2 regions of the Pedobacter sp. 22226 genome follow, and region 2 is predicted to be linked to the other one. Evidence: riboswitches for the same ligand, from Rfam matches in the RefSeq annotation. Region 2 holds a riboswitch; the other holds the start of a gene.
The links. A riboswitch is a leader RNA that binds a small molecule or an ion and turns the genes downstream of it on or off. The one in region 2 is predicted to bind fluoride.
Positions count from the first base shown of each region.

Region 1: another riboswitch for fluoride. It lies ahead of ACTJKC_RS24040 (voltage-gated chloride channel family protein); the one in region 2 lies ahead of ACTJKC_RS03625 (hypothetical protein).

Region 1 covers NZ_JBQEPB010000013.1:508-10,525, reverse strand. The annotation lists gene mutY (A/G-specific adenine glycosylase) at 1-360, opposite strand, end outside; gene ACTJKC_RS24075 (HU family DNA-binding protein) at 530-832, shown strand; gene ACTJKC_RS24070 (tetratricopeptide repeat protein) at 843-1,721, shown strand; gene ACTJKC_RS24065 (Rne/Rng family ribonuclease) at 2,003-3,553, shown strand; gene radA (DNA repair protein RadA) at 4,186-5,562, shown strand; gene ACTJKC_RS24055 (DUF4920 domain-containing protein) at 5,894-6,358, shown strand; gene ACTJKC_RS24050 (branched-chain amino acid aminotransferase) at 6,567-7,631, opposite strand; gene ACTJKC_RS24045 (tryptophan 2,3-dioxygenase family protein) at 7,779-8,744, opposite strand; fluoride riboswitch at 8,809-8,870, shown strand; gene ACTJKC_RS24040 (voltage-gated chloride channel family protein) at 8,889-10,018, shown strand, end outside.
Region 2 covers NZ_JBQEPB010000002.1:40,885-50,902, forward strand. The annotation lists gene ACTJKC_RS03610 (voltage-gated chloride channel family protein) at 1-349, opposite strand, end outside; gene eno (phosphopyruvate hydratase) at 368-1,648, opposite strand; gene ACTJKC_RS03620 (EamA family transporter) at 1,707-2,120, opposite strand; gene ACTJKC_RS03625 (hypothetical protein) at 2,125-2,679, opposite strand; fluoride riboswitch at 2,722-2,790, opposite strand; gene ACTJKC_RS03630 (four-helix bundle copper-binding protein) at 3,192-3,356, shown strand; gene ACTJKC_RS03635 (TolC family protein) at 4,901-6,292, shown strand; gene ACTJKC_RS03640 (efflux RND transporter permease subunit) at 6,300-9,521, shown strand; gene ACTJKC_RS03645 (efflux RND transporter periplasmic adaptor subunit) at 9,534-10,018, shown strand, end outside.

The DNA.
Region 1 (10,018 bases), on a different contig from region 2:
TGCAGCCGCTGTATATTCGCCAATTCCCTTTAACTTTATCAGCTCATCGTGCAGGTTTGGGAAGACTCCGTGGTAATCTTTCACCACAATCTGCGCCGTAGCATGCATATTTCTACCCCTAGAATAGTAGCCCAAACCCTGCCAGAGCTTTAAAACCTTAGCCTCGGTGGCACCGGCAAAATCACTAACGGTAGGGAAATTTTCTAAAAATTTATTGAAATAAGGAAGCCCCTGCTCTACCCTTGTTTGTTGCAATATAACCTCTGATAACCAGATGGTATAAGCATCATTGGTATGCCTCCAGGGCAGATCTCTCTTGTTTAGCAGATACCAATTGATGAGTTCATTTTGAAATGTCATTACTGCAAATTACGGTGTATTTATCCGATTTAAAAAAAACTTGCAATCGGGTGATAAGTCTGGAGATAAAAAAATCATCTTTTATTTCCCTATCTCATTAAAAAGCAATACTTTTGCAACCCCAAAACAGTAGTAATATTAAAACACATAATATAATAAATAATAAAATATGACTAAGGCAGATATTATTTCAGAAATATCAACAAAAACCGGAATTGAGAAGGTTGATGTACAGGAAACAGTTGAGGCATTTTTCAAGGTTATCAAAACCAGCATGATTGGCGGTGAAAATGTATATGTTAGGGGCTTCGGAAGCTTTGTTGTTAAAAAGAGAGCGCAAAAAACTGCGAGAAATATCTCAAAAAACACTGCAATAATTATCCCGGAACATTTTGTTCCAAGCTTTAAACCAGCAAAAGTATTTGTTGACAAAGTGAAAAGCAATTCAAAAAAAATTAACGTAGAAGCCTAAGTCTTAATTTATGAATAGCAGCATCAGATCAAAACAAACCATCATTATTGGAGCGATTGTATTGCTTGTTGCCTTTCTATTTACCAGAGACATTAAGGGTTTAGTAAAACCAACTGAAGAAAACGGCAAAATGCCTGCAAACGGTCCAATGGCCGGTACTGCAGCTGCTGCTTCTTCATCGGCACTAAACATCGAAACATCATCTACTGCTGCAAAAAATGTAATCAACAAAAACCTGGCTACAGATATTACGGCTTTAGAAAACACCTACAAAGGTGCTAATGGTGCAGAAAAGATCGAAGTTGCAAAACAACTGGCCCAGAAATGGGATGATGTGGAGCAAATTACGCCGTCTGCCCTTTATTTAGAAATTGTTGCCCAGGGCGAACCATCAGCAAAATCGTGGTTGGCAGCTGGTAACCAGTTTATAAAAGCCTTTGAAAGTACACAAGATAGCCTGGCACAACCTGCTTTATTGCAGAAAGCCAATACATCTTACAAAAATGCATTAGAGAAAGACTCTGCAAACATTGAAGCTAAAACAGGCCTAGGTGTAACAATAGTAAACGGCTTAGGTGCACCAATGCAAGGTATTGCGATGTTGCTCGAAGTGGTGGCTAAAGAACCTAAAAATGTTAAGGCGAATATGAATTTAGGCTTATTCTCTATCAAATCAGGTCAGTTTGACAAAGCAATTCCACGTTTTAAAACTGTAATTGCAGAAGCACCAACGCCTGAAGCTTATTTCTACTTAGGCACCGCCTTAGAAAATTTAGGCAGAAACAAAGAAGCAGTAGATGCTTATTTAGCAAGCAAAAAATTAGCGGCTAACCCAACCTTATCATCTTTTATTGATAAGAAGGTGGCTGAACTAAAGAATAAAAATTAATTAACAGATTAATAAAAACATTTAAAACTTAAAACTATGCCAAGCGGTAAAAAAAGAAAAAGACATAAAATGGCTACCCACAAACGTAAAAAACGTTTAAGAAAAAACAGACATAAGAAAAAATAGTTTCTTATTTTGATTAAGCCAGTTAAACCTCATAGTAAACACTATGAGGTTTAAACAATTATATGATTTTTTTTATTGTATATCTTTCTGGCTATATCAATGTTTTTTATTTACTATCCATTTGTTAATAGGCGAAAGCCTTAAATCTGTAGCTGTTGGTAAAAGAATTAATTATCAATTCGACTCCTGCCGGAGTTACCATAGCGTTGATTGAAGACAAACAACTTGTTGAGCTTCACAAAGAACAAATCAATAATAACTACGCCGTAGGCGATATTTATTTGGGCCGCATTAAAAAAATTATGCCGGGCCTGAATGCTGCTTTCGTGGATGTTGGTTATGAAAAAGATGCCTTTTTGCATTATTTTGATTTGGGCCCTCAGGTGCAATCTTTAATTAAGCTAACTAAGATCAAGCGTAATGGCTCGGTTACAGGCACATTATTAGATAATTTAAAGCTCGAAGCCGATATTAATAAGGCAGGCAAAATTTCTGATGTGCTCAGCAAAAACATGCTCCTACCCGTACAAATTGCCAAAGAGCCAATTTCTACTAAAGGACCACGTTTAAGTTCCGACATTTCGATTGCCGGCAGGTATGTGGTACTGGTGCCATTCTCCAATACCATATCTGTATCAAAAAAAATAAAAAGTAATACCGAACGTAATCGTTTAAAAAAGATTATCGAGAGTATTAAACCCCAAAATTTTGGGGTAATTATCAGAACCGTTTCTGAAGGCAGAGGAGTTGCCGAAATGCAGAAAGATCTTTTGGATCTGATTGCTAAATGGGAAAACTTCATTAAAAAAATACCTTCTACTGAACCCTCAAAAAGAGTTTGGGGAGAGATGGACAGATCATCAACGTTAATACGTGATATTCTGAACCCTGATTTTACAAACGTTTACGTAAGTACACCAGAGTTGTACGATGATATCCGTTCTTATGTACACGATATTTCTCCTGAAATGGAAAAAATCGTAAAACTGTACAAGCAAAAAGAACCCATCTTCGATCACTTCGGGATAGAAAAGCAGATTAAAAATGCTTTCGGAAAAACAGTAAATTTACCCGGTGGCGCCTACCTTGTTGTAGAGCATACCGAAGCACTGCACGTAATAGATGTGAACAGTGGAAACCGTACTGCCAGTAAAGAAAATCAGGAAGAGAACGCTTTACAGGTAAACAAAGAGGCGGCTAAAGAAATTGCCCGTCAACTGCGCTTGCGCGATATGGGCGGTATTGTGGTAATCGATTTTATCGATATGCACAAACCAACAAACCGTAAAATGCTATTCGATTATTTGCGTGAGCTGATGTTATTGGATAGGGCCAAACACACCATTCTGCCTCCGAGCAAATTTGGTTTGGTACAGATTACCCGGCAGCGTGTTCGTCCGGAGATGAATATTGTTACGGTAGAAAAATGCCCGGCCTGCGATGGGACAGGAGAAATTAAAGCGAGTATCGTTTTAATGGATGATATTGAGAACAACCTTAATTATATTTTAAGAGAGCAGAATGAAAAAGGCGTAACCCTTTGCGTACACCCTTACATTGAAGCTTATATTACAAAAGGCATTTTCAACCTTCAGCGCCGCTGGTTCTTTAAATATGGCCAGTGGATTAAAGTGAAGGCACAATCATCGTACTATTTAAATGAGTTTCACTTTATCTCTGCTAAAGACGAAGAGATTAAATTATAACTTAAAAACATTAACCAGAAGCCCGGATCCAAAAATCCGGGCTTTTTTGCTTTAGGTTAATCGGGATTTGCAATCCCTGCTTCCGAACTAAGGAATTTAATCCTTTGTAAATTACAAATCCCGACCAACGGAGTTCACTATTTTTATGGGAAAAGCAGGGTTCAGCACATTTCGGGTACAGCAGTCCTGCTATCCCTCCAAGTCTTCCTCCATGTCAATTCAGTGCCGGTTTATTGGTAAAGAACCGGAATGCGGGCTTTCCGTTCTATCAGGTTTATTTTAAAGGAGGACAAAGGCTGTAAATTTTTTTAAACTACAAACTCACATGATAAACCCGATAGAAGTGGAAATACTTTTTAATTGCAGCCCCTTAAACCTTTTCAGCTGCAGGCTATAAAACAGATGCTTTGTACTTCAGCACAACAGCATGTTGTTTAAAAAGATTGGAACAAATAGCGGGACTGCAGTTACCGACCGGCTCACCCCCTTAAATTTTCTAATAATTCTGACATCCCATATATAAAACCACAGAACATAATTTTATCCTCATTAAAAATAACATTAACCCCGATTTAAACCTGTGGGGTTTATCAACAAGAAAGGTTAAATTCGTAATCTTAAATTTTAATCAATTGGCAAAATCAAAAACCGCATATTTCTGTCAGAGCTGTGGCTACGAATCGGCAAAATGGCTGGGCAAATGCCCGTCATGCAATAAATGGAATACTTTTGTTGAAGAAATTGTAGAAAAAAGCCCGGCATCAGTACCTACCTGGAAAAGTGATACCACAAGTCGAAAATTAAGCAAGCCCAGCAAGGTTGATGAAATCCAATCGTCAACTGAGCGAAGAATATTAACGGGCGATAAAGAGTTGGACCGTGTTTTGGGTGGCGGTTTGGTAGAAGGATCTTTAGTATTAATTGGCGGAGAACCGGGTATTGGTAAATCGACCTTAATGCTGCAATTGGCCTTAAATATAAAAGGGAAAAAGTTGCTGTATATTTCTGGAGAAGAAAGCGAACAGCAAATTAAAATGCGGGCCGAAAGGATTCAGGAAAATCCATCGTCCAACTGTTATATTTTAACCGAAACTTCTACACAGAATATTTTTAAACAGATCGAAATTCTGGAGCCTGAGATTTTGGTGGTCGATTCTATCCAGACTTTGCATTCTGCCCATATCGATTCTACACCAGGAAGTGTATCGCAAGTTCGGGAATGTACAGCAGAATTGCTTCGTTTTGCCAAAGAAACCGGAGTGCCTGTATTTTTAATTGGCCATATCACCAAAGACGGAGCCATTGCCGGCCCGAAAATACTCGAACACATGGTAGACACCGTTTTGCAGTTTGAAGGCGACAGACATCATGTTTACCGCATTTTGAGGTCAATTAAAAACCGTTTTGGAGCTGCAGCAGAACTGGGCATCTACGAGATGCAGGGTAGCGGTTTAAGAGAAGTATCTAATCCGTCAGAAATTTTACTCTCACAACGTGATGAAGAATTAAGCGGCATTGCCATTGCTGCAACTTTAGAAGGCGCCAGACCAATGCTGATCGAAACCCAGGCCTTAGTGAGTCCGGCTGCTTACGGAACGCCCCAACGCTCTGCTACAGGCTTTGATACCAAGAGAATGAACATGCTTTTAGCCGTGTTAGAAAAACGCTGTGGCTTTAGATTAAGCACGCAAGACGTTTTTTTAAATATTGCCGGAGGAATCAGGGTTGAAGATCCTGCCATCGATCTGGCAGTTTTAATTGCCATTATTTCATCGCAACAGGACATTGCAGTTTCCTCAAAGAATTGTTTTGCGGCTGAAGTTGGTTTGTCAGGAGAAATAAGGGCAGTAAATCGCATTGAACAACGGATTGCTGAAGCAGATAAATTAGGTTTCGAAACGATTTATATATCCAAATACAATTTAAAAGGAATCGCTAAAGAAAAATATAATCTTGAGATTAAAGCGGTAAGTAAGATAGAAGAAGTATTTAGTCTTGTTTTCGGCTAAGCCAGATTGGGGAAAAATTTCAACATATTTTTTAGCATTGGTGATAAAGTTCCCCATTTCCACAGTTTTAACATCATACAGCCAAATCAACAAAAACATACAAACAACTGATTTCCATTGCATTACAACATAATGCAACAAGAATGATACTTTTGGATTCAGGTTTGCCTATAATATCGTGTTGTACATCATAGGATGTGATATACACGAAAATAGGGATGATTTTCCTCGTTAACGGATGTTAACGGGGATTTTTTTTGGAACACTATTTAGAAAAATTTTAAATAACTTTGAAAAAGATAACAATGGAATAATCATAAATCACTAAGAGATGAAAAAAATCATTTTAAGCCTGAGCTTTTGCCTGTTTACAGCATTTGCATTTGCACAGGCTGCTTACACTGGTCAAAAATTTGGAGAAGAAGTAAAACCTGGTGATGTAAAACCTGCCGCCAAAATGGAAGCTGCCATGGGTGATAAGAAAACTGTGGATATGAAAATTGAAGGCAAGGTAGTAGATGTGTGCAAGAAAAAAGGTTGCTGGATGACGTTGGAAATGCCAAACGGCGATCCGATGCGGGTAACTTTTAAAGATTATGCCTTCTTTATGCCAATGGATATCGTTGGAAAAAAAGTAGTTTTAGATGGCCTGGCCAAAAAACAAACCATTTCTGTTGAAACTTTACGTCATTATGCAGAAGATGCTAAAAAATCTCCTGAAGAAGTAGCAAAAATTACAGATCCTAAAAAGGAGATGGCTTTTGAAGCTAAAGGTGTGGTGATTTTGGATAAATAAGGCAGTCAGAAAGCCGAAATCTGAGGTCAGAAGCAATATGGTTCATTCATAAAGCGCTGTCATCTCGACCGAAACGCAGTGGAGCGGAGAGATCTATTTTGAGATAGATTTCCCGACTGCGTTGCACTCCGCTCGAAATGACGATAATAAAAAACAAAACCCCGATGCACATTCTGCATCGGGGTTCTATCTTTAATAAGGTTTCAGATTACAAAACCCAGTTCCAACCAAATTCATCAGGCGCCAAACCGTAACGGATATCGTTTAATTTTTTAGCAATGCCATTAGAAATGTGTCTTGTTGATGGATCAGTTAATTTATAAACCTGACCATTGTAGCCCATTTCGCCAACATGTGTTACTGTAGCAGCAGTTCCCGCAGCAAAAGCTTCGGTTAAGCTACCGTTTTCAATGCCTTCAATTACCTCTTTTACAGAAACCCTACGCTCTTCAACTTCCACTCCGGCATCTTTTGCCAGTTTAATAATGGTATCGCGTGTAACGCCATCTAAAACGGTACTGCGTACAGACGGGGTAACCAGTTTACCGTTAATTACAAAAAGCAGGTTAGCAGTTCCCGCCTCTTCAATAAACTCATGGGTTACAGAATCTGTCCAGATTAATTGATCGTAACCTTCTTTTTTAGCTTGCTCAAACGGATATAATGAACGAGCATAGTTTCCGGCAGTTTTGGCAAAACCTACGCCACCTTCATCAGCACGTGTAAATTCAGTTTCAATCTTCACTTTTAATGCGCTGCTGTAATATGGACCAGTTGGAGTAGTTAATAAAGCAAATTTATAAGTATCAGATGCTTTAACTCCTAAATACGGATCCATGGCGAACATTACCGGACGGATATACAATGCATAATCTTCCTGGTTAGGTACCCATTGCTCATCAACATTGATTAAGGCAGCCAAACCCTGCATAAAAATTTCTTCGGGAATGGTTGGCATCGACATTCTTGCTGCCGATTTATTAAAACGTTCGAAGTTTTTATCGGCACGGAACACGCTGATTCTTCCATCAGGCTGGCGATAAGCTTTTAATCCTTCGAAAATTGCCTGGCCATAATGAAGTGCAGAAATTGCAGGGCTCATCGGAATCGGGCCATATGGAAGAATCTGTAAATTTTTCCATTCGCCATCTTCGTAATCGGCAGTAAACATGTGATCGGTAAAAACCTTACCGAACGGTAATTGCGAAAAATCAGTAACAGTTAAACGTGTTTCGTCTGCTTTAGTGATTTTTATATCTAATGTCTCGGTCATACTAGTTTAATTTTGAATGACTGATTTTTGAATGAAGGAATGGATTTGCATCACGCAATTCAATCATTCTATCATTCTCTGATTCAATCATTAATTATTTCGCGCAAATTAGTAAAAAACAGCCTTTTTTAATAGCTTTTTATAATATTAATCTTTGTTTTTGAGTGTTTTAAGTACACTAAGCACCCAACCCTTACCCCATTCTTCCATCTGTTCATCAGTCCATAAGAAGGGATAAAAAATTCTTTTTTGAAAACGCGGAGGCAAATATTTCTGCCAGTTGGTTCCACCGGTTGCTGCAACATCAACAGGATCTTTTTCCAAATAGCGCACGGCTGATTTATAATGCGACAATGGCCATTCTACATTTACATACAGATCCAGCTTGCGTAATTCTTCAGCAAGAGCCGTAACATCTGCTCCATTGGCCTGTAACTGATGGTATAGTGACGAAAAATTGGTTAAAGAACGATCTTTCGCCAGCTGTAAAAATTGAGCAGCATATTTTTTAATAAACTGTTTTAAAGTTAAAGTCTGCTTGCCCGAGGCCAGTTCTGTTGCGCCGAATTTCCAGTAGATATTTTCAAATTGTTCTTCTATGGTTGCTGTACTTAATTCTTCGCGTTTCGATTTATCTACCAAACGAATAAAATCAGTCGCACAGATTTCGATCATTCTATACTGACCGGACTGGAAACCGCTGGCAGGTAACAGCGACATACGAAACTTTAAAAACTGTTCTTTTTCCATCCCATCAACCATCACCTCAAAAGAAGTGGTTAAGGCATTAAAATAAGCATTGATCCGTTTTACGCGTGCGGTAAAAAATTCGACAGTTAAATTTTCATGTTCAGCAATCTGCGTACATTCATGCAGTGCAAGCTTAAAATAAAGCTCGGTGATCTGGTGGTACATGATGAAAATTTCTTCATCAGGAAATGGTGTTTTCGGACTTTGCAGGCTTAATAAAGTATCTAAGTGGATATAATCCCAGTAGGTTAGGAAATCGGCATACAACAATCCGTCGAGGTAAGAAGCCATATCCTGCCCCATTGCCGTGTACTTTTCTTGTAGTTGGTGTAGTTTATCTTTTATTTCTGGTGTGAAATCCATGGTTTGAAGTTAGCTGCACAAAGGTGATAAAGATTTTGTAACAAATGACTAAATTTTATACATTTGAAACGATGGCGATGGGGTGCCGCCAAAACCGCCAGACAGGCTGATGACTCCTACGATTTTATTTAAAATTGATTTAAAATGCCTGTTAAAAAATTAACAGAAGGATTTCTTCTGTCTGCTAAAAATTTCATCCGTTTCGATTTTGGATTACTTTTATTAAGCACCTTAAAATGGTTACTGATTTCTGCCCTATTGGGAGTTATTATCGGCTCTGCCTCTGCCCTGTTTCTAAGCACTTTAACCTGGGCAACCAATTACCGCGAGCAACACCTTTGGATAATTGCCTTTTTGCCCCTTGCAGGCTTAATGATTGGCCTGACCTATCATTATTGGGGAGCATCGGTGGTTAAAGGGAATAACCTTTTAATTGAAGAACTCCAATCGCCTAAAAAAGTAATCCCGATTATTATGGCACCGCTCATTTTTGCGGGTACTATTATTACCCATTTATTCGGCGGCTCGGCGGGTAGAGAAGGTACAGCAGTACAAATTGGCGGAGCATTTGCCGATCAGTTTACGAAATTATTAAAACTGAAAGCAAGGGACAGAAAAATAATCCTTATTTGTGGAATTAGTGCAGGTTTTGCCTCTGTTTTCGGCACACCATTGGCCGGAGCAGTATTTGGACTGGAAGTTTTTGTTGTGGGGAGTATAACCTATAGCGCTATCCTACCCTCCTTTATTACGGCAGTTATTGCCGACTATGCCTGCAAGGCATGGGGCGTTGGTCATACACATTATGCTATTGCTGCTGTACCAGAAATAGGCTCGGTTAATTTATTGCTATCTTTAGGTGCCGGAATATTATTCGGACTTACCGCCAGAAGTTTTTCTGCTTTAAACCATGGTTTGACCAGGCTTTTTGGAAAAATTAAATATCCGCCTTTAAGGCCATTCGTGGGCGGTATTATTTTAATCGGAATTATTTATCTGATTGGTAATACACGTTATATTGGCCTGGGCATTCCAGTTATATCAGAAGCATTTACCCAACAAGAAGCTTATTATACTTTCGCTATTAAATTGTTTTTAACCGCACTTACCCTGGGTGCTGGTTTTAAAGGTGGCGAAGTAACTCCACTTTTCTTTATTGGGGCTACATTAGGTAGTTTCTTAAGTTTATTTATCCCTTTACCTTTTGGCTTACTGGCCGGAATGGGTTTTGTAGCAGTATTTGCCGGCGCAGCAAACACTCCCTTGGCCTGCAT
Region 2 (10,018 bases):
CCGATCCGCCAAACAAATGGGTAATCACTGTAGTTATTAAGATTACTGGCGCCATCTGCCTGGGCACTCCACCACCCGGCCTATGGATTTCATCCATGATCAGGTTATTTCCTTTTTCTGAGGACCTACCAACTGACTGATAAATCAGGTGGATCACAATACCTGCTAAAGGTAGCAGAAAAATGAGACAGGTATGCTGAAAGCGAAAGTGAATGGCCCAGCCTAGCAGCCAAAGGAACAAGGCAACCATACTTCCTATTGCAATGGCAACAGGAAGTATAAGCAGCGTCCATCGAACCGCATATTTAAAAACCGAAAGGTGTTCAAATAAAAATTTATTATGTTTCATTGTAGGTTAGCGGCTGATTTATAATTTTTTATAAAAAGTATTGATTCCTGCAAATGATGCCCTATCACCAAGTTCTTCTTCTATCCGAAGCAACTGGTTAAATTTAGATACCCTTTCAGAGCGGCAGCCACTTCCTGTTTTGATGTGCCCCGCACCGGTAGCGACAACCAGATCCGCAATTGTCGTGTCTTCAGTTTCACCACTGCGGTGAGAAATAAAGCAATTGTAACCGTTTTTTTGGGCTAGTTCTACGGCCTTTAGCGTTTCGGAAACTGTACCGATCTGGTTCAATTTAATCAGTACGCTGTTTGCAATGCCCTGGTCGATTCCCTGCTGGATAATACTCGGGTTGGTGCAGAATATATCATCTCCAACCAATTCCACTTTGTCTCCCAAAAGGCTGGTCAGCTTTTTCCATCCCTCCCAATCGTTTTCGCCCAACCCGTCTTCCAACAGGATAATTGGGTACTCTTTTAACCATCCTTCCCAAAAGCCAATCATTTCATCTGTTGTGATCCGTTCTTTAGAACTTTTATAAAATTCATATTTTCCATTATTCCACATTTCGCTGGTCGCTGGGTCAAGACAAAGGGAAATATCCTTGCCTGGAGCAAAACCGGCAATATGTATCGCTTCCATGATGATTTGGACGGCTTCCTCATTAGAACTCAGATTTGGCGCAAACCCACCTTCGTCACCAACTCCGGTATAATAGCCTTTCGCTTTTAGCAGACTTCTCAGGGAATGAAAAACAGCTTCGCCCATACGGATACTTTCCTTAAACGAGGGGGCGTTATGAGGGGCAATCATAAATTCCTGAAAATCGATGTTGTTATCAGAATGCCTTCCCCCATTAATGACATTCATGCACGGTACGGGCATTACGTAACCTTCCCTTTCCACTAGCTGCCTATACAAGGGAATCCCTTTTGCAACGGCCGAAGCCCGGGCGAAGGCGATTGAGGCCGCAAGCATCGCATTTGCGCCGAGCCTTGATTTATTCTCGGTTCCATCCAGACCAATTATATGATCATCGAAGGCCTGCTGACCCTCAAAGGATAAGCCGGTGACTGATTTGCCGACTTCGACGTTAATCCCTTTTACTGCTTTTTCCACGCCTTTACCATTATAGCGCTCTGGATCACCATCTCTAAGCTCTACGGCTTCTTTTTCACCCGTACTTGCCCCGGATGGAGAAATACCCCTTGCTGTTGTTCCGTTAAGAGTGACTTCTACTTCTACTGTCGGATTGCCCCTGGAATCCAAAATTTCACGGGCATGAATTTTAGTTAATTTCATAGTTTTTTGTTTTATATTGATTTTTAGTATTTCGGTTGCTTACAAATAATTGAGTTTCTCAAAAGATCAAAACCAGTGTTCCCCCAATGATCAGCAGGGCACCAAAGAATACTTTCAGGGTAAGAGCTTCTTTCAGGAACACCATTGCAAGTATAATAGTTAGGGCAACACTCAACTTATCAACAGGGGCGACCTGGGACACTTTCCCGATCTGCAAAGCCTTGTAGTAGAATATCCAGGACAAGCCGGTGGCAAGGCCAGATAAAAAAAGAAATAGCAGGTTATGCTTTGACAGTTCCGTAATTCCTTTAAGTTCGCCTCTGGCCATTACGATCCCCCAGGCTACAATCAGTATTACCACCGTTCGTATGGCAGTAGCCAAATCAGAATTGACATTGGTTACGCCGACTTTTGCAAAGATGGCCGTAAGGGAAGCAAAGAAAGCTGATAATAGCGCGTAGATCCACCACATAGTTTTATGTTAATTTTCCGTTATTGAATAATTCCAAAGTAAATGAGTACAAGAACCGTTGCTCCGGCAATGATCCGGTAAATGCCGAACCAGCGGAAAGAATGCTTTTGAAGATAGGTGATGAAAGAGCGGATGGCCATCCATACATCCCACCCGCACCTGCTTTACTTAAATGAATGATCGTAGTTAGATTCGGTTCATGGGAAGGGCGTAGACGCTTAACGGTGTTTTTAATCAGTCCTGAAGCAATCTGATCTGCACTAGCAACTAGTAGCGCAATGGTAATAAGAACCTGCCAAATTTTTTTGCAGAAATTCTGGAAGAGGCAATAAATAATGAAGGCATAAAAAGGAAGCCAAAAACGCTTATCACTGGCCCAGTACATGATCGTATCCCAGAATGCATTATGGTGCTGATTTATCCACAAGAACCATTCAGTTTCAACCGGCAGGACCATTGCTAACACTGATCTCACTTTGGCAGACAGACAAAGTAAGACAAGCGCAATTAAGATAGCTGCCAGCAATAAGAGTTGAGAATTTATTTTTAATTTTTTCACCTACAATACTTTGACCGGCAGATTTTATTACCTGCTGGAATTTCTATTGTAGGCGCCATCAGCTTTTGAAAAAAGCGGTTGAATCGGAAGGACACCATTTCCGTATTGCAAATATAATACTAATAAAATGATGTGCAAAATCTTAAAGTAGGTGTTGAGAATTTAATTTATCACTATTCCTCCTTATTTGAATACGAGAACCAGTTTCTTATTCTTCTACCGTTTAAACAAGCATCATATCACGGGATTAAAGCTTTTCTTAAACAAAATGAAACCGCCTGGAAATAACCATGTTATCTATATAGGAATTTTTTTTATAACCCTAAAAAATTAAAGTTATGGGATACCATGAATGGAAAAACTGTATTGATGCATGCTTAAAGTGTGCTTCAATTTGCAATCATTGTGCAAGTTCATGCACTCAGGAAGAAGACGTGAAAATGATGGCGCGGTGTATTGAGCTTGATATGCAATGTGCAGCCATCTGCTACTCTGCCGCTCAATTGATGAGTATGGCTAGCTCTTTTGCTCAAGACATTTGCCGTATTTGCGCAGATATTTGCCAGCAATGCGGAGATGAGTGTAGTAATCATCATACCCAGCATTGTCAGGAATGTGCAGATGCTTGTAAGGCTTGTGCGGAAGAATGCAGAAGAATGACAGGAGTAGCTGCTTAAGATGCCAATCACCGTGAGCATTAATTGATTAAGGGCAGCATTCTAGTTGCCCTTTCATTTTTATAAATAGGCAAATTTATTCCATTCATTTTATTTTCATTATTCCCTCATTATTTGATATTTACCAAGGTTTGAGGTTGTTCTTGGTATGTCCTTTCTCTAGCCTTAAAAAAATGGGTTTTTTAGGATATGATTCTCATAAACTCATTCCATTATTCAAATAAGAATTTCAGTTTTTGATGATGAGTACTTGATAATTCGAATTCTATGAAAATGAAGGCTAGATGCGAGTTGAGGAATGCATTAAATAATGCATGAACTTTCAATTCCCGCTTCATCAAATTATTTCAAAAAACAAAAAATACAAATTTCATTTCAATGGCGGTGTTAAATCAATCACGTTGTTAAACCGAGGGTATGTACCTTCTAAATTAAATGCAAGCTACATGGCATTTGCGCATAATTGTAAAAAAATTTAGACCAAACGGATTTCCCCCCGTTTATCCTATAATTGAATAATATTCAAGCTGATCGATGTTCGCAATTGAAACTAATCCACATGCTTATTTGGCTAATTAGATAGCAGTTTATGGAGTTCAACACTGATGTCTAGACAATTGGTGTTTTATAAATAGTTGCGGTATATCTTAATTTTAGGGAAAATTCTAAAAAGTTCGAACCGAAAAATTCAATTTAATCTATTGTAAGTGACTTATTTTCAAGTTCTTAATGTTTAAAAAATAAGAGGCATACTTTTTAGATGCCTCATATTGCCACTTAGTAGGGTCAACCCGCGGAAGTTCGACCCTTTTTGAGCATTGTGAAGCTGTGGTTAATTTTGATAAAGTTTTGAACAACAAGATGGAGGGACAGTATAGGAAAAAGAAATTATTCGATGACAATCGAAAGTAGGGTGAGAAATATCGTAACCTAATATTTGTTGATATTTTGTAACGGTTTTGTTGCGGTTTATCCTCTCATCTTTTTAGATTAATGCAGATTTTAGCGCCTATATATTTAGGTTGTTAAATTTGAAGGGTTTGAAAGTTAAGCAGGTACCAAATTGCTCTATAATTGGAGTCGTCTTGCTGTACCTGATTATCTCTTTGGGCAATATCTTTTTTTTATCCAACCTCTCCCTTTTAGAGTCCGCCCGGGGAATAAAATCAGCTGCGCAGTACAAAGGTAGCTTTTCTCCGCTTGGAAAGGATTCAAAAATTACCAGACAATTTAAGTGTATCCTTGATGAACGCAAGAAAACCGTGCTTCCTGTTTTGGAAGCTTTTCTTATCGGCGTCATCTTATTTTTGGGGCTTTCGCTTTTAGCCTCTAACCTAAACAGGTATTTTCTTGAGATCAGATACAGGATTGCCGGATCAGTCCCAATTTATATTTCCAACCAGGTCTTTCGGATCTGAGATTTATCTCAATTTTCTTTTATTGACAGGTCCTTCAAATGATGAAGTGACGACGGCCGGTTAATCACCGTGTTTCCTGTCCAAGACGTCCGTCAAATCTTTTTCCTTAAATTTTAATTTAAAGACATGATCCGTATTAAACAGATTTTCTGTTTGTTCCCACTTTTATATATGGGGCTGGAAAGCCATGCCCAAACCTCCCCAAAGCCCATCGGGATCGTTGATCTGATCGATCACGTGACCGCTTTTTCACCTTCACTGGCCGCTGATTCAGCAACAGTTGATATACGTGCCGCCCAGTTAAGAGAGACCGCGGCGAATGCCCTTCCAAATCTGAAGCTTAATTATCAGGCAGATCTGGGCTCAAACAATAATGTTGCAGGGCCATACATGGCCTTTGGTATTGTTCCTTCCAATTCCAGAGGTGTTAGGACTGAAAGCACTACCAAGGCTACACTTACTAATCTTGGTATTGTCTCCCTTGATTGGGAGGTCTATAATTTTGGTGCCTATAAAGCTCAGAATGCAGTCGCCAAATCAGAACTTGTCGTTGAACGATCCAAGTTTGCCCAGCGCCGATACCAGACAAGGGCCATCGCTATTGATGATTACCTGAGTCTACTAAAGCTTCAGGACATGCTATCCATTCAAGCAAGCAATATCAGTCGCAATGAGCAGATCAACCGTTCGATTTTATCCCTTGCCAGAAGCGGTGTGCGTCCGGGTGTGGATACCAGTATCGCAGGGGCCGAACTCTCCAAATCAAGATTGAACTATATTGAAATGGACAATACCTACAGACAGGTTCAGCTCGACATTGCAGCAATCAGCGGGCTAAATCCGGAAAGTATTGTCGCTGACAGTACGATCCTGGATCGGCTAAAATCGCTTGAGGTAAACCTATCGGTAAAGTTGACCGACAGTTCAAGCCATCCGCTGCTTGATTTCTACAAAAGCAATTATCTAAGCAGCGTTGAGAAGGAAAACCTGGTCAAAAAAGCCTATAATCCAAAGGTAAGCCTGCAAGCTGCTGCCTGGTCAAGGGGATCAAGCATTGATGCCAATGATAATTTCAACAGTCTCTCGAATGGCTTGGAATGGCAACGGGAAAATTACCTCGTGGGCGTAGGGATCAGTTATAACTTATTTGATCTGCGCAGGCGTCAGTTGAAGCTTAGGACCCAAAAGGCCAGTAGCAATTTTTACTTAAAGGAACTACAGCAGGAGCGGCTAATGTTATCAAATGCCGCCCTTCAGGCAGGCCTTGAGATCAGTACCGCGCATAAAAGACTCGATGAAATACCAAACCAGCTAAAGGCAGCGGCCGCAGGGTATCGCCAGAAGCTCTCGCTTTATAAGAACGGGCTGACCGACATCATTGAGCTCAATGCAGCCCTGACCATCCTTTACCGTGCAGAAACCGATTTTGTCAACGCAAAATATCTGTACATCCGGGCGCTTTTTCAAAAGGCTATCGCCACCAACCAAGTAGATTCACTGTTAAACACATTAAAATAATAAAGATATGTCAATGGTTACCTCGGCCCTGAAAAAGCCGATTACAACAGTGGTGATCACCGCGAGTTTACTGCTCTTTGCAGTTCTCAGTGCGCTGAAGATCCCAATAGATATTTTCCCCCAGCTTAATTCGCCGACAATATATGTTATTGAATCCTACGGAGGTATGTCTCCACAACAGATGGAGGGCTTCTTCTCCACTCGTCTACAGGATCAGTTTCTTTATGTTAATGGCGTTAAGAATATTACCGCCAAAAACATTCAGGGTTTGACGATGCTAAAGCTGAGTTTTTATGAAAGCACCAATATGGCAGAGGCTTCTGCCCAGGTTGCCTTGCAGGTTAACCGGGCCATGAAGTTCTTCCCTCCAGGCGCTTTGCCTCCGCAGGTGGTCCGCTTTGATGCCTCTTCACTGCCAGTAGGCCAGCTTGTACTCTCGGCCAAATCCCGCAGTCTGAAAGAAATCTATGATATGGCGGCAACGCGTATCAGGCCCATGTTTTCCTCTGTCGCAGGGCTTTCAGCGCCACCGCCATTCGGTGCCAATTCCCGCTCGATTACCATTAGTGTAGATCCGAGCAAATTAAGGAGTTATAATCTGACTCCGGACGAGGTGGTAGGGGCTTTATCCAAGTTCAATGTCATGTCTCCTTCGGGAAATCTAAGGTTGGACAATACCATGATGGTGACCTCTATGAACTCCCTGGTTAAAACGGTCGATGAATTCAACAACATTCCAATAGCTACAAAAAACGGCGTTTCAATATTGGTAAGGGATGTGGCAAGGGTTGCCGATGCAGCGGATGTTACCGTGGATTATGCATTGATCAACGGGAAACGGTCTGTGTATATTCCTGTGGTCAAAACAGCAGACGCCTCGACTTGGTCAGTGGTAAAGTCCTTAAAGGCCAAAATCCCCGAAATGCAGAGCCTCTTGCCGGACGATGTCCACATCTCTTATGAATTTGACCAGTCTGTTGCCGTTATCAACTCGGTAAAAAGCCTGATCACTGAAGGTGGTCTTGGTGCACTATTAACGGGCCTAATGGTGTTGCTATTCCTGCGTGATCTGCGAAGCAGTCTTATCGTGGTGATCACCATTCCGGTATCGATTTTAATTGGGGTGCTTTTACTAGGCATGTTCGGTCAGACCATAAATATCATGACCTTGAGCGGTCTGGCACTTGCAATAGGGATCCTGGTCGATCAGGCAACGGTGACGATCGAAAATATCCATCAGCACCTGGAAATGGGCAAGCCCAAACGCGAAGCCATTTACGATGCCTGTGAAGAAATCGCATTCCCGCTGCTGCTCATCCTGCTGTGTATTCTGGCAGTATTTGCACCATCTTTTATGATGAACGGTATACCAAAGGCGATGTTTTTGCCACTATCCCTTTCGATTGGCTTCACCATGGTTGTCTCTTTCATCGTGGCCCAGACCTTAGTTCCCATTCTATCCAACTGGATGATAAACGAAGAACGTTACCAGCACTATGACCATGGTAAGATCCATGCTCATGCAGGAGAGGCCCTGGACGAGAGGCAAGGAGAGCAGGTAGAAAAGCATCTGCAAAATGAAAAGGATGAACCGGAAAAAAATGATTTCTTTGAAAGGGTGAAGGTGCGGTTTATGGCAATCATCCAGCGGTGGATGCCGATGAAAAAAGGTATTGTCGGGATTTATTTAGTTCTGGTCATTTCTCTTGCAGGACTGGGATTTGTTTTTATTGGAAAGGATATGATGCCAAAGCTCAACAACGGACAGTTCCAGATACGCATCAAAGCGCCGGACGGTACCAGATTAGAGCGCACCGAGGAGAAATTTAAGCAGGTACTTTCCATTATCAATCAGACAGTAGATAACCATATCGCAGTTAGTTCGGGATACGTTGGGCTTATTCCGAGTAGTTACGGAACAAGTAACTTATATATCTTCAATACCGGTACCCATGAGGCTGTGCTTCAGGTGAACCTTGATGAAGATTATAAGGTAAATATGGATGAGCTGAAAGATGCGCTGAGAAAGAACATCGCTTATAAACTTCCTGACCTACGTATCACCTTTGAGCCGATTGACATGACCGAAAAGATTATGAGCCAAGGCGCTGCAACTCCTATTGAGATCAGAGTAGCAGGAAAAGATATGGACCAGATCGAGTCTTACGCTAATAAGGTGCTCTCTAAACTTAAAAAAATAGATTACCTCCGTGATATCCAGATTGCTCAACCCCTGCACATTCCCGTGGTTTCTATTACCCTTGATAGATTAAAGGCGGCGCAGTTTGGGCTGAACGTGGTTGATATCGCAAGGTCAGTTACTGCAAGTACCTCATCCAGCCGATTTACTGAGAAGAACCAATGGCTCGATGAAAAAACCGCCTATACCTACCAGGTACAGGTACAGGTTCCAGAGTATGTCATGAATACAATGGATGAGCTCAAAGAAATTCCTTTGGTTAAAGGGCAGAGCAGTCCGGTACTGGGCGACATCGCTACTTTCAATACCAGTTACCTTCCAGGAGAATATGACCGCTCCGGGCCAAGACGCTTTCTGACCGTGAGCGCAAACATTTATAAAAAGGATCTTGGAACGGCAACTGCTGATGTAGAAAAGGCACTAAAGTCCGTAGGCACGCCTCCTAAGGGACTAACTGCTGAAGTGAAAGGTATGTCGAGCCTGTTGACTGAAACACTATCTTCTCTTCAGGGCGGACTTGCTTTTGCGATATTGGTGATCTTCCTGCTGCTTGCGGCCAATTACCAGTCTTTCAAGCTTTCGCTGACGGTTCTTTCGACCGTTCCTGCTGTAATCCTTGGGTCGCTTACCGCATTATTGCTTACAGGTTCTACGCTTAACCTGCAGAGCTACATGGGGATGATCATGTCCACCGGGGTGTCAGTGGCCAATGCGATACTTATCGTGACCAACGCCGAAAAACTCAGGCTGGATTACAAGGATTCTACCCGGGCGGCAGTGGTGAGTGCCGGGATTCGTTTAAGGCCGATCCTGATGACCAGTTTTGCGATGATAGCCGGGATGATCCCGATGGCCTCTGGGTTGGGCGAATCCGGTGAACAGACCGCGCCGCTCGGCAGGGCTGTTATTGGTGGGCTATTCTTTTCAACCCTTGCCGCGCTCTTCATCCTTCCGCAGGTTTTCGCTTGGGTACAGAAAAAAAGCAGCTTAAAAGAACCAAACCTAATGCCTAGAAAAACAAGAATTTAAAAGATAAACAACATGAAAACCAGATTCATTCCCATCATAATAATTATAAGTACTCTGGCCGCGTGTGGCGGAAACCAGAAGCCCGTGAACATCAGTCCCGAAAAAAACGGCAAGGAAGCCAAATATGAAACCACAAAGGTCGAAGAAGAGGCCCTTTCCAGTTTTACCCGCATTCCCGGGGTGCTCAAGCCTTTCAACCAGGTGAACATTTTTCCCAAGGCCAATGGTTTTGTGAAAGCAATACTGGTCGATTTGGGTTCTAAGGTGACCAAAGGCCAGCTGCTGATGACCCTGGAAGCACCGGAACTCGAATCACAATTGCAATCGGCAAATTCCCGTTACCTGCAGGCACGGGAGACCGCATCGGCGAGCAGTGAGAAATACAGACGTCTGAAAGAAGCAGCAAAAGAGGAAGGTTCGGTATCTCCGCTAGAACTTGATAATGCGCTTTCCAGGATGAAAGGAGATAAGGCCATAGCTGAGGCTGAGCGGTCAAA